2 regions of the Streptomyces sp. JLBG701 genome follow, and region 2 is predicted to be linked to the other one. Evidence: riboswitches for the same ligand, from Rfam matches in the RefSeq annotation. Region 2 holds a riboswitch; the other holds the start of a gene.
What was found. A riboswitch is a leader RNA that binds a small molecule or an ion and turns the genes downstream of it on or off. The one in region 2 is predicted to bind glycine.
Positions count from the first base shown of each region.

Region 1: another riboswitch for glycine. It lies ahead of gcvP (aminomethyl-transferring glycine dehydrogenase); the one in region 2 lies ahead of gcvT (glycine cleavage system aminomethyltransferase GcvT).

Region 1 covers NZ_CM178588.1:1,866,592-1,874,159, reverse strand. Annotated here, with positions in the region: gene AC5DRG_RS08600 (MerR family transcriptional regulator) at 110-754, shown strand; gene AC5DRG_RS08595 (DNA polymerase IV) at 813-2,252, shown strand; gene AC5DRG_RS08590 (PRC-barrel domain-containing protein) at 2,174-2,545, opposite strand; glycine riboswitch at 2,659-2,754, shown strand; gene gcvP (aminomethyl-transferring glycine dehydrogenase) at 2,934-5,819, shown strand; gene AC5DRG_RS08580 (TOBE domain-containing protein) at 5,911-6,330, opposite strand; gene AC5DRG_RS08575 (ABC transporter ATP-binding protein) at 6,358-7,449, opposite strand.
Region 2 covers NZ_CM178588.1:7,931,058-7,938,625, forward strand. Annotated here, with positions in the region: gene AC5DRG_RS36730 (L-serine ammonia-lyase) at 1-1,017, opposite strand, end outside; gene glyA (serine hydroxymethyltransferase) at 1,074-2,336, opposite strand; gene gcvH (glycine cleavage system protein GcvH) at 2,352-2,729, opposite strand; gene gcvT (glycine cleavage system aminomethyltransferase GcvT) at 2,839-3,972, opposite strand; glycine riboswitch at 4,007-4,114, opposite strand; glycine riboswitch at 4,115-4,213, opposite strand; gene AC5DRG_RS36750 (AAA family ATPase) at 4,398-5,072, shown strand; gene AC5DRG_RS36755 (enhanced serine sensitivity protein SseB) at 5,154-5,927, shown strand; gene AC5DRG_RS36760 (enhanced serine sensitivity protein SseB C-terminal domain-containing protein) at 6,061-6,867, shown strand; gene AC5DRG_RS36765 (ABC transporter permease) at 7,279-7,568, shown strand, end outside.

The sequences.
Region 1 (7,568 bases), 6.1 Mb from region 2:
GAAACCACTCCTAGGGTGATTATCACTCGGCGTGCCGAGTGTGGCGATCGTTGACGCGCCCCTGGTGACTGCCTACCGTCGAGAAGGCAGGTCAAGGACGGAGGTCGGCGTGAGAAGCAGCGGCGACGGTACGGCTGGGGGTGTTCCCGGACGTGGTTTCGGGGACGGCGGCCCGTACCCGCTTCACAGCAGCGCGGCCGATCACGCTCCGCGGCGACCGGCGGCGGTGCCGAGCAGCGGAGGGGCGACGTCCATGGCGTCCGAGCAGATCGGCTATCGCGGACCGACGGCGTGTGCGGCCGCCGGCATCACCTATCGGCAACTGGACTACTGGGCCCGCACGGGCCTCGTGGAGCCGAGTGTGCGGCCCGCCTACGGGTCGGGGACGCAGAGGCTGTACAGCTTCCGGGACGTCGTCGTCCTGAAGATCGTCAAGCGGTTCCTCGACACGGGCGTGTCGCTGCAGAACATCCGCACCACCGTCCAGCACCTCAGGGAGCGGGGCTTCCGCGACCTGGAGCGCATGACGCTGATGAGCGACGGCGCCACGGTCTACGAGTGCACCTCGCCCGACGAGGTCCACGCCCTGCTCCAGGGCGGCCAGGGCATCTTCGGGATCGCCGTCGGTGTGGTGTGGCGGGACGTCGAGAGCGCCCTCTCGCAGCTGCACGGGGAGCGGATCGACACGGGCGAGACCCTGGTCGGGCCCAATCCCGCGGACGAGCTGGCGCGACGGCGGAATCGGGCGGTCTGAGCCCGCGTCCAGGGGCGGTGTCGGGGCATTGTCAGTGGCGTAGGGCAGCATCGGAGATGTGAGAAGTTCGCCCACGATCCTGCATCTCGACATGGATGCCTTCTTCGCCTCGGCGGAGCAGGCGTCCAAGCCGAGCCTGCGCGGGAAGGCCGTCATCGTGGGTGGGCTCGGGCCCCGTGGGGTGGTCGCGACCGCTTCGTACGAGGCTCGTGTCTTCGGGGTGAATTCGGCGATGCCCATGGCGCAGGCCCGTCGGCTCGCTCCGAATGCCGCCTGTCTCGTGCCGCGCTTCGGGTTGTACCGGTCGATCAGCGAGCAGGTGATGGCGCTGCTGCGGGCGCTGTCGCCGCTGGTGGAGCCGCTGAGCCTCGACGAGGCGTTCGTCGACCTGGAGGCCGGGGGAGCCGCCTGGGACGCGGAGTCGGCCCGGCTGACGGGGATCAGGCTGCGTGCGGACATACGGGCCGTAACCGGACTCACCGGGTCGGTGGGCCTCGCCGCCTCCAAGATGCTCGCGAAGATTGCCTCCGAGCAGGCCAAGCCCGACGGGCTGGTACTGATCGAGCCGGGGACCGAGAGGGCGCTGCTGGGGCCCATGTCGGTGCGGACCCTGCCCGGGGTCGGGCCGGCGACGGGCGATCACCTGAGGCGGGCCGGGATCACCACGGTCGACGAGATCGCCGAAGCGGGGGAGGACGAGCTCGTACGGCTGCTGGGGAAGGCCCATGGGCATGCGCTGTACGCCATGGCGCTGGCGCACGACGAGCGGCCCGTGGTGGCCGAGCGGGAGACCAAGTCGGTGTCGGTCGAGGACACCTATGACGTGGACATCCATGATCGCGTGCGGGTGGGGTTGGAGGTGCAGCGGCTGGCCGACCGGTGCGTGCGGCGGCTGCGGGGCGCCGGGCTGTCGGGGCGGACCATCGTGCTCAAGGTGCGGCGGTACGACTTCTCCACCCTGACCCGGTCCGAGACGCTGCGGGGGCCCACGGACGATCCGGCGGTGGTGCGGGAGGCCGCCGCCCGGCTGCTGGACTCCGTGGACACCACGGGAGGTGTACGGCTGCTCGGCGTGGGCGTCAGCGGGCTCGCCGACTACACCCAGGAGGATCTCTTCGCACAGGCGGCGGGGGAACATGTGGAGGGTTTCGAGGAGGAGGCCTCGCCGGACGAGCCCCTCGAGGAGTCCGCGGCGCCCGTCGAGCGGCGCTGGCCTGCCGGGCACGACGTGCGGCATGCCGAACACGGGCACGGCTGGGTGCAGGGCAGTGGGCTGGGGCGGGTCACCGTGCGGTTCGAGACGCCTCAGTCGGAGGTGGGGCGGGTGCGGACCTTCCGGGTCGACGACCCGGATCTGGAGCCGGCGGATCCGCTGCCCCTGGTGGCGCGAAGACCCGACGATCCCGAGGAGCCGCCGGTTCAGGCGTCGTCCGAGCCCGCCAGCTTGCCGAAGTCGCGGTCCGGGAGTGGGGGAGGGGGCGCCACGTCGAGGCCGTAGTGGTGGTAGAGCTGGAGTTCCTGTTCCGGGGAGAGGTGGCGGCCGACGCCGAAGTCCGGGGCGTCCTTGATCAGGGCCCGGTCGAAGGGGATGCGCAGGGTGCCCTCGATCACCTCGCTGGGCTCCAGGGGCACGAAGGCGTCTCTGCTGAACAGGCCGGTGCGTATGGCCGCCCACTCCGGTACGCCGGTCGCGTCGTCGAGGTAGACCTCGTCGACCGTGCCGATCTTGGTGCCGTTGCGGTCGAACGCCTTGCGGCCGATCAGGTTGCGCGGATCGATGTCGGTCTGCACGGTCCCTCCATTTGGTCGCAACTCATCCGTAAGCACTACGAAAGAGCACATTGGGGAAGGTGGCCACTCGAACGCTCTGGCGTTGACCTCGCTGGTAGGCTGACAGCGGCTGCTGACCCCGTGCGGGAGAGTCCTCCAGGCAACATCGGAGGCGCCGAAGGAGCAAATCCTCCCCGGAATCTCTCAGGCCCACGTACCGCACGGACGAGGTCACTCTGGAAAGCAGGGTGGGGGTCTCCACGACCTCCGCTCTCACCGACGGTGAAAGCCGGGCGGCCCTCGGGCGACCCGGTGAAGCTCTCAGGTTGAGATGACAGAGGGGGAGGCCGTCCGGGTACCCGTGCCGTGGTGCCCCTCGAAGGTCATGTCTGACCAGGAGGCCTCCGCAATGACCACCCATCGCATTCCGCTCTCCGAACTCGAACAGGGAATCCCCTTCGAGCAGCGCCACATCGGGCCCGATCAGGAGGCGCGGGCCAAGATGCTCGCGCAGGTCGGCTACGGCTCGCTGGACGAGCTGACGGCCGCCGCGGTGCCGGATGTGATCAAGAACGCCGATGCGCTGGAGCTGCCCGGTGCGCGCACCGAGGCCGAGGTGCTGGCCGAGCTGGGTTCCCTCGCGGACCGCAATCAAGTGCTCGGCTCGATGATCGGGCTCGGCTACTACGGGACGTTCACGCCGCCCGTCATCCTGCGCAACGTCATGGAGAACCCGGCCTGGTACACGGCTTACACGCCCTACCAGCCCGAGATCTCCCAGGGCCGACTCGAAGCACTGCTGAACTTCCAGACCATGGTCGCCGAGCTCACCGGGCTGCCGACCTCCGGCGCCTCGCTGCTCGACGAGGGCACGGCCGCCGCCGAGGCCATGGCGCTGTCCCGGCGCATGGGCAAGAACAAGAAGGGCCTGTTCCTGGTCGACGCGGACGCGCTGCCGCAGACCATCGCCGTGATCGAGACCCGCGCCGAGCCGACCGGTGTCGAGGTCGTCGTCGCCGACCTCAGCGAGGGCATCCCGGCCGAGCTCGCCGAGCGGGAGATCAACGGCGTGCTCGTCCAGTACCCGGGCGCCTCCGGTGCCGTACGCGACATCAAGCCGCTCGTCGAGCAGGCGCACGCCCTGGGCGCGCTCGTCACCGTGGCCGCCGATCTGCTCGCGCTGACGCTGCTGACCTCGCCGGGCGAGCTGGGCGCGGACATCGCGATCGGTACGACCCAGCGCTTCGGCGTGCCGATGGGCTTCGGCGGGCCGCATGCCGGATACATGGCCGTCCACGAGAAGTTCGCCCGCAGCCTGCCCGGGCGTCTCGTGGGTGTGTCCGTGGACGCCGACGGGAACCGGGCCTACCGCCTCGCCCTGCAGACCCGCGAGCAGCACATCCGCCGTGAGAAGGCGACCAGCAACATCTGCACAGCTCAGGTGCTGCTCGCCGTGATGGCCGGCATGTACGCCGTCTACCACGGGCCCGAGGGGTTGAAGGGCATCGCGCGGCGCACGCACCGGTACGCCAACCTCCTCGCCGAGGGGCTCAAGGCCGGTGGCGTCGTGGTCGTGCACGGTGCCTACTTCGACACTCTCACCGTGCGGGTGCCGGGGCGGGCCGGGGAGATCGTCGCCGCCGCACGCGAGCGCGGCGTCAACCTGTACCTCGTCGACGCCGACCACGTCTCCCTCGCCTGTGACGAGACCACCACGCGGGCCCAACTGGGCGCCGTGTGGGCGGCGTTCGGTGTCGAGGCGGACATCGAGGCGCTCGACGCGGCGACGGCCGATGTTCTTCCGGCCGGGCTGCTGCGGACTGATGACTTCCTCACGCACCCCGTCTTCCACCAGCACCGCTCCGAGACCGCGATGCTGCGCTACCTTCGCCGGCTCGCCGACCGTGACTACGCGCTCGACCGCGGCATGATCCCGCTGGGCTCCTGCACGATGAAGCTCAACGCGACGACCGAGATGGAGCCGGTCACCTGGCCCGAGTTCGGCCAGCTGCACCCCTTCGCGCCCGCCGAGCAGGCGCAGGGCTATCTCACGCTCATCCAGGAGCTGGAGGAGCGGCTCGCCGAGGTCACCGGATACGACAAGGTGTCCCTCCAGCCGAACGCGGGGTCCCAGGGCGAGTTCGCCGGGCTGCTCGCCGTACGCGGATACCACCGGGCCAACGGGGACGAGCAGCGGACCGTGTGTCTGATTCCGTCCTCCGCGCACGGGACGAACGCCGCCAGTGCCGTCATGGCCGGGATGAAGGTCGTCGTCGTGAAGACCGCCGAGGACGGCGAGATCGACGTAGCGGATCTGCGGGCGAAGATCGAGCAGTACCGGGACGAGCTCGCGGTGCTGATGATCACGTACCCCTCCACGCATGGCGTGTTCGAGGAGCATGTCGCCGACATCTGTGCGCAGGTGCACGAGGCCGGTGGGCAGGTGTATGTCGACGGGGCCAACCTCAACGCCCTTGTGGGGCTTGCCAAGCCGGGGCACTTCGGTGGGGACGTGTCGCACCTCAACCTGCACAAGACGTTCTGCATCCCGCACGGCGGTGGCGGTCCGGGCGTCGGGCCGGTCGGTGTGCGTGCGCATCTGGCGCCGTATCTGCCGAACCATCCGTTGCAGCCCGCGGCCGGGCCGGAGACCGGGGTCGGGCCGATCTCGGCCGCGCCGTGGGGTTCCGCGGGGATCCTGCCGATCTCGTGGGCGTATGTGCGGCTCATGGGCGGTGAGGGGCTCAAGCGGGCCACGCAGGTGGCCGTGCTCTCCGCCAACTACATCGCCAAGCGCCTTGAGCCGCACTTCCCCGTGCTGTACACCGGGCCCGGCGGGCTTGTCGCGCACGAGTGCATCATTGATTTGCGGCCCTTGACCAAGGCGACCGGTGTGAGCGTCGACGATGTCGCCAAGCGGCTGATCGACTACGGGTTCCACGCGCCCACGATGTCGTTCCCGGTGGCCGGTACGTTGATGATCGAGCCGACCGAGTCGGAGGATCTGATCGAGCTCGACCGGTTCTGTGAGGCGATGATCGCGATCCGTGGCGAGATCGAGCGGGTTGGCTCCGGGGAGTGGCCTGCGGACGACAATCCGCTGCGGAACGCTCCGCATACCGCGGCAGTGCTCGGTGGGGAGTGGGAGCACGCCTACAGCCGCGAGGACGCTGTGTTCCCGGGCGGTGTCTCGGTTGCGGACAAGTACTGGCCGCCGGTGCGTCGTATCGACCAGGCCTTTGGTGATCGGAACCTGGTTTGCTCTTGCCCCCCGTTGGATGCGTACGAGGACTAGGCAGTTCGTTTGCTGCGGGGCGCTGTGCGCACCCCGAATCACCCGCGAGGGCTCCGTCCAGGTCGTATGGCCTGGGCGGAGCCCTTGTTTGTCATGTGGTTGCCAGTGATACCTCGGTCGACTTGATCAGGGCGACTACCGGGGAGCCGGGGGAGAGGGCCAGGTCGGTGGCGGCGTCCGTGGTGATGGCTGCGGTCAGGTCGGCGCCGGTGACGGAGATCTTGACGGAGGCCATCGCGCCGCCGGTGGCCAGGTCGCTGACCGTGCCGGGGAGCTGGTTGCGGATGGAGAGGCCCGCTACCGGGGCGGTGGCGAGGGAGACCTCCGTCGACTTCACCAAGGCGCGTACGAGGGTGCCCTCGGTGAGGGCGAGTTCCTGGACGGCCTCCAGGGTGATCGCGGCGGTGAGGTCCTGGCCGCCGGTGAGGCGGACCTTGACCGTGGCCATGACCTCGCCCGGGGTGACTGCGGTGACGGTGCCGGGGAGCTGGTTGCGGATGCTCAGAGTCATGGGCATCAACTTAGGGGCGAGTGCGCCTTACGCCGGGTATGCGTGTGTCTGCGTCGCCTTGACCGTTGCCCAGACCGGTGCGCCCGGGTGCAGGTCCAGTTCGGCCGCGGCGACCGTGGTGAGGTCTGCGGTGAGGGGGAGTTCGCCGGTGAGGTCGGCGCGGATCTGGTCGCCGTGGGTTTCCAGGCCCGCGACCTCGCAGTGCCAGAGGTTGCGGGCGCTGGATGTGGTGGGGCGGTCCCGGTACAGGGTCACCGCGCTCGGCGGGAAGGCCACGAAGACCGGGCCGGTCAGGTCCTCCGTGGTGGTGATGTCCGGGCCGGCGTCGAGTTGGACCCGGTGGCCCTTGGCCTTCCCCTTGTAGAGGTTGAGGCCTACCAGTTGGGCGATGTAGTCCGTTCGGGGGTGCCGGGCGATGTCCTGCGGTGTGCCTTCCTGGACGACGTGGCCGTGCTCGATGACGACCAGGCGGTCGGCCAGCACCATGGCGTCCAGCGGGTCGTGTGTGACGAGTACGGCTACGGCCTCGAACTCGGCCAGGTGGCGTCGGAGTTGGGCGCGTACGTCGAGGCGGGTGCGGGCGTCCAGGGCGGCGAGGGGTTCGTCCAGGAGCAGCAGTCGGGGGTGCGTGGCCAGGGCGCGGGCCAGGGCTACGCGTTGGGCCTGGCCGCCGGAGAGGCGGCGGGGTTTGGCGGCGGCGTGGTCGGTCAGGCCCATGCGGGCCAGCAGCTCGGACGCCTGGGCTCGGGCCTCGGCCTTGGTCGCGCCCTGGCAGCGGGGGCCGAAAGCCACGTTGTCCAGGGCCGAGAGGTGAGGGAAGAGGAGGTAGTCCTGGAAGACGACGCCGACCGGGCGGGACTCGGGGGGCGTACGGTCCAACTCCGTGCCGTCCAGACGTAGGTGGCCGCCGGTGAGGGGGGTGAGGCCGGCTAGGGCCCGTAGGGCGGTGGTTTTGCCGGCGCCGTTGGGGCCGAGTAGGGCGACTACGTCGCCGGGGGCGGCGGTGAGGGGGACGTTCAGGTGGAAAGGGGTGCGGTCTACGACCAGGTGGGCGTCGAGGCCTTCGCCAGGGGTGTCCTCTGTGGTGACGTCGGCTGTGGTGTTGTCGAGGTCAGTCATGGGGGGCGTGTCCTTCGGCGCGGGTGTGGGTGCGGGTGCGTTGGGGGCACCCGGCCTTCGGCCGGGTTTGGGTTCCCACCCGCACCACCCGTACTACTTTCGTTGTTGGGTGCAGGTGG
Region 2 (7,568 bases):
GCCGACCTCGGCGCCGGAGATGGAGGCGTTCTCCTTGAAGAGCATGCCGATCGCGCCGGCGGCGAGCAGGAAGCGGACCACCCCGTCCTCGTCGGCGCCGGGCACGAAGTTGATGTAGTAGTGCAGGACTGCCGGGATGATGCCAGCCGCGCCGTTGGTCGGGGCCGTGACCACCCGCCCCCCCGCCGCGTTCTCCTCGTTCACCGCCATCGCGTAGAGCGTGATCCACTCCATCGCGTGCGCCAACGGGTCGCCCTCCGCCCGGAGTTGGCGGGCCGTGACGGCGGCCCTGCGTTTGACCCGCAGCCCGCCCGGCAGGATGCCCTCGCGGGACATGCCGCGCGACACGCACGCCCGCATCACCCGCCAGATCTCCAGCAGACCCGCACGGATCTCCTCCTCGGTCCGCCAGGCCCGCTCGTTCTCCAGCATCAGCGAGGAGATGGACAGGCCCGTGTCCTGCGTCAGGCGCAGCAGCTCGTCGCCGGTGCGGAAGGGGTACTTCAGCACCGTGTCGTCGAGCACGATGCGGTCCGCGCCCACGGCGTCCTCGTCGACGACGAACCCGCCGCCCACCGAGTAGTACGTCTTCGACAGGAGTTCGGCGCCCTGCGCGTCGTACGCCCAGATCGTCATGCCGTTCGCGTGGTACGGGAGCGTCTTACGGCGGTGCAGGACCAGGTCGTCGTCGTAGGAGAACGGGATCTCGTGCTCGCCGAGCAGCCGGATGCGGCCGCCCGACCTGATCGACTCCACCCGTTCGTCCGCGCCCTCCACGTCCACCGTCCGGGGCGAGGCGCCCTCCAGGCCGAGCAGGACGGCCTTCGGGGTGCCGTGGCCGTGGCCGGTCGCGCCCAGGGAGCCGTAGAGCTCGGAGCGGACGGAGGCGACGGAGTCGAGCAGGCTCTCGTTGCGCAGGCGGCGGGCGAACATGCGGGCCGCGCGCATCGGGCCGACCGTGTGGGAGCTCGACGGGCCGATGCCGACCGAGAACAGATCGAAGACCGAGATGGCCACGGGAACTCCTCCTGAGAGGGTGGGGGCACACGTCGTCGGGTGCCCCCACCTGGGAACTACTTGTTCAGACCGGGGTACAGCGGGTGCTTGTCGGCGAGGGCCTTGACCCGGGCCTTCAGGCTTTCCACGTCGTACGACTGCTTGAGCGTCTCCGCGATGACGTCCGCGACCTCGGTGAAGTCCTCGGCCGTGAAGCCTCGGGTCGCCAGGGCCGGCGTGCCGATCCGCAGGCCCGAGGTGACCATTGGCGGGCGCGGGTCGTTCGGGACGGCGTTGCGGTTGACCGTGATGCCGACCTCGTGGAGGCGGTCCTCGGCCTGCTGCCCGTCCAGTTCGGACTCGCGCAGGTCGACCAGGATCAGGTGCACATCCGTGCCGCCGGACAGGACGTTGACGCCGGCCTCGCGGGCGTCGGCGGCCGTCAGGCGCTCGGCGAGGATGCGTGCGCCCTCCACCGTACGCCGCTGACGCTCCTTGAAGTCCTCGCTCGCCGCGACCTTGAAGGAGACCGCCTTGGCCGCGATCACATGCTCCAGCGGGCCGCCCTGGAAGCCCGGGAAGACGGAGGAGTTCAGCTTCTTTGCGAAGTCCTTCTTGGCGAGGATGATGCCGCCGCGCGGGCCGCCCAGCGTCTTGTGGGTCGTGGAGGTGACCACGTCCGCGAACGGCACCGGGTTCGGGTGCAGCCCCGCCGCGACCAGGCCGGCGAAGTGCGCCATGTCGACCCACAGGTACGCCTCGACCTCGTCCGCGATACGGCGGAACTCGGCGAAGTCCAGCCGGCGCGGGTACGCCGACCAGCCCGCGATGATCACCTTCGGCCGGTGCTCCTTGGCGAGCCGCTCCACCTCGGCCATGTCGACCAGACCGGCGTCGTCGACGTGGTAGGCGACCACGTCGAACTGCTTCCCGGAGAAGTTCAGCCGCATCCCGTGGGTGAGGTGACCGCCGTGCGCGAGGTCGAGCCCGAGGATGGTGTCGCCGGGCTTGGCCAGCGCGAACAGCGCGGCCTGGTTGGCCGAGGCGCCCGAGTGGGGCTGGACGTTGGCGTACTCGGCGCCGAACAGCTCCTTGACCCGGTCGATCGCGATCTGCTCGGCGACATCGACGTGCTCGCAGCCGCCGTAGTAGCGGCGGCCGGGGTAGCCCTCGGCGTACTTGTTGGTGAGGACCGAGCCCTGCGCCTCCATGACCGCGACCGGCGCGAAGTTCTCGGAGGCGATCATTTCGAGGGTGGACTGCTGGCGGTTCAGCTCGGCGTCGACCGCGGCGGCGATCTCCGGGTCGAGCTCGTGCAGGGACGTGTTCAGAACGGACATCAGGCGTAGGACTCCTCAGCCGGCGGAAAAGGCGGTGTACTCGTCGGCGGAGAGCAGGTCGGACGGCTCCTCCGTGGCGCGTACCTTGAACAGCCAGCCGCCCTCGAAGGGGGCCGAGTTGACCAGCGACGGGTCGTTGACCACGTCCTCGTTGATCTCGGTGACCTCGCCGTCGACCGGGGAGTACAGGTCGCTTACCGACTTCGTCGACTCCAGTTCGCCGCAGGACTCACCCGCGGTCACCGTGGAACCGACCTCCGGGAGCTGGGCGTAGACGACATCGCCGAGCGCGTTGGCCGCGAACTCGGTGATGCCGACCGTCGAGACGCCGTCCTCGGCGACCGACAGCCACTCGTGCTCCTTGCTGTAGCGCAGCTGCTGGGGGTTGCTCATGGCCTGAATTCTCCTGTACGCGGGGGAGTGCTGGTGAATGGGGGACTGCTGGAGACGTGCGTGAACAGCGAAAATGTGCGCAGGGTCACGCACCGACCGCTTGGGGTGGCTACTTCTGGCGCTTGTAGAACGGCAGCGCCACGACCTCGTACGGCTCGTGGCTGCCCCGGATGTCCACACCGACACCGGCGCTGCCCGGCACCGAGTGCGCGGCGTCGACGTACGCCATCGCGATCGGCTTGCCGAGGGTGGGGGAGGGGGCGCCGGAGGTGACCTCGCCGATCACCCGGCCGTCGGCGACGACGGGGTACCCGGCGCGCGGGACACGGCGGCCCTCGGCGATCAGGCCGACCAGGACGCGCGGCGGGTTCTCCTGAGCGCGGGAGGCCGCCTCCTCAAGGGCCTCGCGCCCCACGAAGTCGCCCTCCTTCTCGAACTTCACCACCCGGCCGAGCCCGGCGTCGAAGGGAGTCAGGGAGGTCGTCAACTCGTGCCCGTACAGCGGCATGCCCGCCTCCAGGCGCAGCGTGTCCCGGCAGGAGAGGCCGCAGGGAACCAGACCGACGGGCGCGCCCGCCTCGGTCAGCGCCTGCCACAGCTTCTCGGCGTCGGCGGGGGCCACGAACAGCTCGAAGCCGTCCTCGCCGGTGTAACCGGTGCGGGCGATCAGCGCGGGGACGCCGGCGACGGTGCCGGGCAGGCCCGCGTAGTACTTCAGGCCGTCCAGGTCGGCGTCGGTGAGCGACTTGAGGATGCCGGGGGACTCGGGCCCCTGCACGGCGAGGAGGGCGTAGGCGTCCCGGTCGTCGCGGACGACGGCGTCGAAGCCGATGACCCGCTCCACCAGGGCGTCCAGCACGATCTGCGCGTTGCCGGCGTTGGCCACGACCATGTAGTGAGAAGACCCGGCTTCGGTCTCGGCCAGCCGGTAGACGATCAGGTCGTCGAGGATGCCCCCGTCGGCCTGGCAGATCATGGTGTAGCGGGCGCGGCCGACGCCCACGGAGGCGATGTTGCCGACCAGGGCGAAGTTCAGGAACTCCGCCGCCTGCGGGCCGGTGACGGTGATCTCGCCCATGTGGGAGAGGTCGAAGAGACCGGCACGGGTACGCACCGCGACATGTTCGTCGCGCTCGGAGCCGTAGCGCAGGGGCATGTCCCAGCCGGCGAAATCGGTCATCGTCGCGCCGAGCTCACGATGCAGGGCATCGAGTGCGGTACGACGGGTAGGGCTACTGCTCATCGGTAGTGCTCCCAGGGCATGACGGCGAGGTCGTTCCTCCCCATCTGTCATCGGAACCTGAGAGGTTCGCCGTGACCACGAGGGATCACGGGTTGCACCTTGGGTGGGGCCACTGCGACAGCGGCCCGCTTTTCAGATGTGCCTCGCCCGCGCGGTAACGGGGCCTGAGAGATTCAAGGGAGGGACTTGCTCCTTCGGCGCCCCAGCGAAGCACTGCTGGGGACTCTCCCGCGCGGATTCAAGCGGCCGGTATGCAGTTGGCGCGCACATCATTGCACGGCTCGCCGGTTCGTGGCAGACCGGCTTTTAACACCGCTCTTTGTAACCGGGCTGTGGCAGGACAAGAACGAAAACACGAGAGACCTCGGATTACCTTCTCTTTACACTCGACGGGGATGGGGACTCCCGTACCCCAGGGGAGGACGATCACGGTGAACAGGACCACGGCGTACGCGACCACCTCGGCCCTCGCGCTGCCCGAGCAGCGCACGGCCCCGGCCCGGGAGGCCTCGGGCGCGTGCCCGGCGCCCGTCGTCCGAGACCTGCGCGACCGAGCGGGCCACAGCCCGCACGCCCTGCTCTTCAACCCCCGCGACCTGGTCGTGATCACCGGCCTGCCCGGCAGCGGCAAGTCCACGCTGATGCGGCGCACGGTCAAGGGCATGCGGATCGACTCCCAGGACACCCGCGACCGCTGGGACGAGCGAACCCCCCGCTTCCTGCCCTACGCGATCTACCGCCCCCTGGTCCGCCTCGCCCATTACTACGGACTCCACCGCGCCCTGCGCTCCGACTCCGGAGTCGTCGTCCACGACTGCGGTACGCAGGCCTGGGTGCGCGGTTGGCTGGCCCGCGAGGCCCGCCGCCGGGGCGGCACGCTGCACCTTCTCCTCCTCGACGTCACCCCGAAGACCGCCCTCGCCGGCCAGCGCGAGCGCGGCCGCGGTGTCTCGCGGTACGCCTTCCTGCGCCACCGCACGGCCGCCGGCCGGCTGATCCGCTCGGTGGAACAGGGCGACCTGCCCCAGGGCTGCGGCTCGGCGGTCCTGCTCGACCGGGACGCGGCCAACGTGCTGCGCCGCATCGGCTTCACGGGCTGAGTGGCCGTAGACCGGTCGGTCGTACGTCCGCACCCGCTAGCCTTTCCAGCCACAGCAGGTACTTGAGCAGGCGGTAGGCAGATGGACTTCCCGGCGGAATTTCCCGCGGACTTCCCGGCACAGGCACACCCACACCCGCACGGCGGCTGGCCGGGCAACGAACTGGAGGAGGTCCTGTCGGCGTCCCTCGGCATCCCAGGTGCCGGCGGCCGGATCATCGAGGTGCTCGGGCGCAGCTTCGTCTGGGTGCCGCTGCCCGGCGGCGGCGGTCCGCACAGCGGCCCGCTGGACCTGCCCACGACGCAGATCGACGGCCAGCCCTACGTACCCGTCTTCAGCTCCGAGGAGCAGTTCCGCCAGGTCGTCGGCTCCCACATGTCGTACACCATCGCGCCGGCCGTGGAGTTCGCCCGCGGCCTGCCCCCGCAGGTCGGCATCGCCGTGAACCCCGACGGCCTGGTCGGCGTACCGCTGCCCCCGCAAGCCGTCGCCGAACTGTGCCGCCTCGGCCGCACGACCGGCGCCCGCGTCCGCCTCTTCGAACCGGACTGGCAGGACGACCCGGTCGACTTCCTGTCCGCCGCCTCCGCCGAGTTCGCCCGGATCGGCGTGGTGGCGACGGCCCGCCGCTGCCTGGCGGCGATCGAGACGGCGGATCCGGTGATGTTCGTAGGAGTCGAACTCTCCCAGTGGGAGGGCGACATCAGGGCGTTGCCGCTGGAAGCACTGGGCAGGGCGCTAGGCCAGGCCCCGGTGAAGTGGCAGGTCAACCTGGTCCTGATGGACGTAGCCCAGGACCCGGTAGCGGACTGGCTGAGGGAGAAGGTCCGCCCCTTCTACCAGGCGCAGGTCTAACCCACCTAGGGGCGCGGGGAACTGCGCGACCAGCCACAGCGAACCCGCACTCGCCGACGAACAACCGGCCCCGGGCGATTGGGCGCTTAAGCTGGTTTCATATCCGGGGCAGACAATCGAAGGGGCGGTACAGGTGAGCGCCAGCGGCATCGCGACCGGGCAGGTCGAGCACATGCTGCGCCAAGTGACGCCCGGGCGCTACGACGCCTACGAGGCGCTGCTCCGCGCGCTCGCGACCCCTTCCTCCGGCCAGATCTGGATGCTCCTGTGGCACGGCCAGGCAGGATCCCCGGACGCCCAGTACGGAAACATGGAGGTCGACGGCTTCGGCTACGCCCCATGCGTCACCTCCGCCCAGGAACTCTCCGCCAGCGGCTGGAACCGCTCCTACGAAGTCGTCGACGGAGTGGACGTGGCCCGCACCCTCTACCCCGACCACTTCGGCCTCTGGCTCAACCCGCACGCCCCCGGCGGCGGCCTCGGCATCCCCTGGCTGGACCTGCGCCGCATCGCCACCGGCCTGGAGCGCCAGCCGGCCGGCCCGCTGCGGCTGTCCGAACCGGCCATCGAGGTCCCGCAGTTCTACGCCCTGCTCACGCACAACGCCCACCGCACCCCGGCCGTGCGCGCACTGCGCCGCGCCTGGGTGCAGCCGGCGCTCGGGGCGCCGTACCTCGCCATCGGTCTCGACGTGTACGACACCAGCCCGCCGGCCGTCGACTCGGTGCGCGCGATGATGCAGCAGTCCATCGGCGCGGTCCCGGACGGGCTGCCGGTGTCGACGGTCGCGATGTCCGATGAGTACGACCCGGTCGCGATGTGGATGCGCGCGGGCGCCCGTCCCTTCTACGACCGTGAGGCCCACGCGGCCCCGGTCCAGGCGCCGGCGCAGGCCCCGGCCGCCGGGTACGGCTTCCCGCCGGCCCACGGCGGATACTGAGCGCCGCCCACCCCGTTTACCGGTCCGCCGAAGAATTTACTTCCCTGACACACTTCTTCGCGCGTAGATAACGGCGTAAGGTCACGATCGTCGGCGAACTGCCGTTCTGTCCCAACCGTGCCGCGTCCGAGAGGCGTTACCCGCTGTTCGGATAACGGAATCCCCAGGACTGCATCACGGTTGCGCATACTTTCGCCGCCAAGTCTGGCGGGTGATCGCGACGAAGCTGAAGACTCCCGACTCAGACGCGGGGTCATCGGCCTCGTGCGTGAAGACAAGTCGACAAGTCGAAGCAAACGCCGGGTCAACGGCCGCACCATCTGCGGCCGGCATCCGGCCCGCAAGTGAACCAAAGCCGCACACAGCGGCGGGCGTAGGCCGGTCACCACCGGCGAGAGGGGTCGGGTCACTGTGACCGCACCGATCGAAACCACGGGGGCGGCAGGCGAGGTGCAGCCGGAGGCTGTGCTCGCCGGCGTCGACAAGGCGAAGATCGAAGGCCGTTCCCTGGGGCAGATCGCCTGGACCCGGTTCAAGAAGGACAGAGTCGCCGTCGCGGGCGGCGTCATCGTGATCGTGCTGATCCTGCTGGCGATCCTCTCCCGCCCCATCCAGGCTCTGTTCGGCCTCGACCCCAACGCCTTCAACCAGGACCTGATCGACCCCAACACCTCGCTGCCCACCGGCGACTTCGGCGGGAT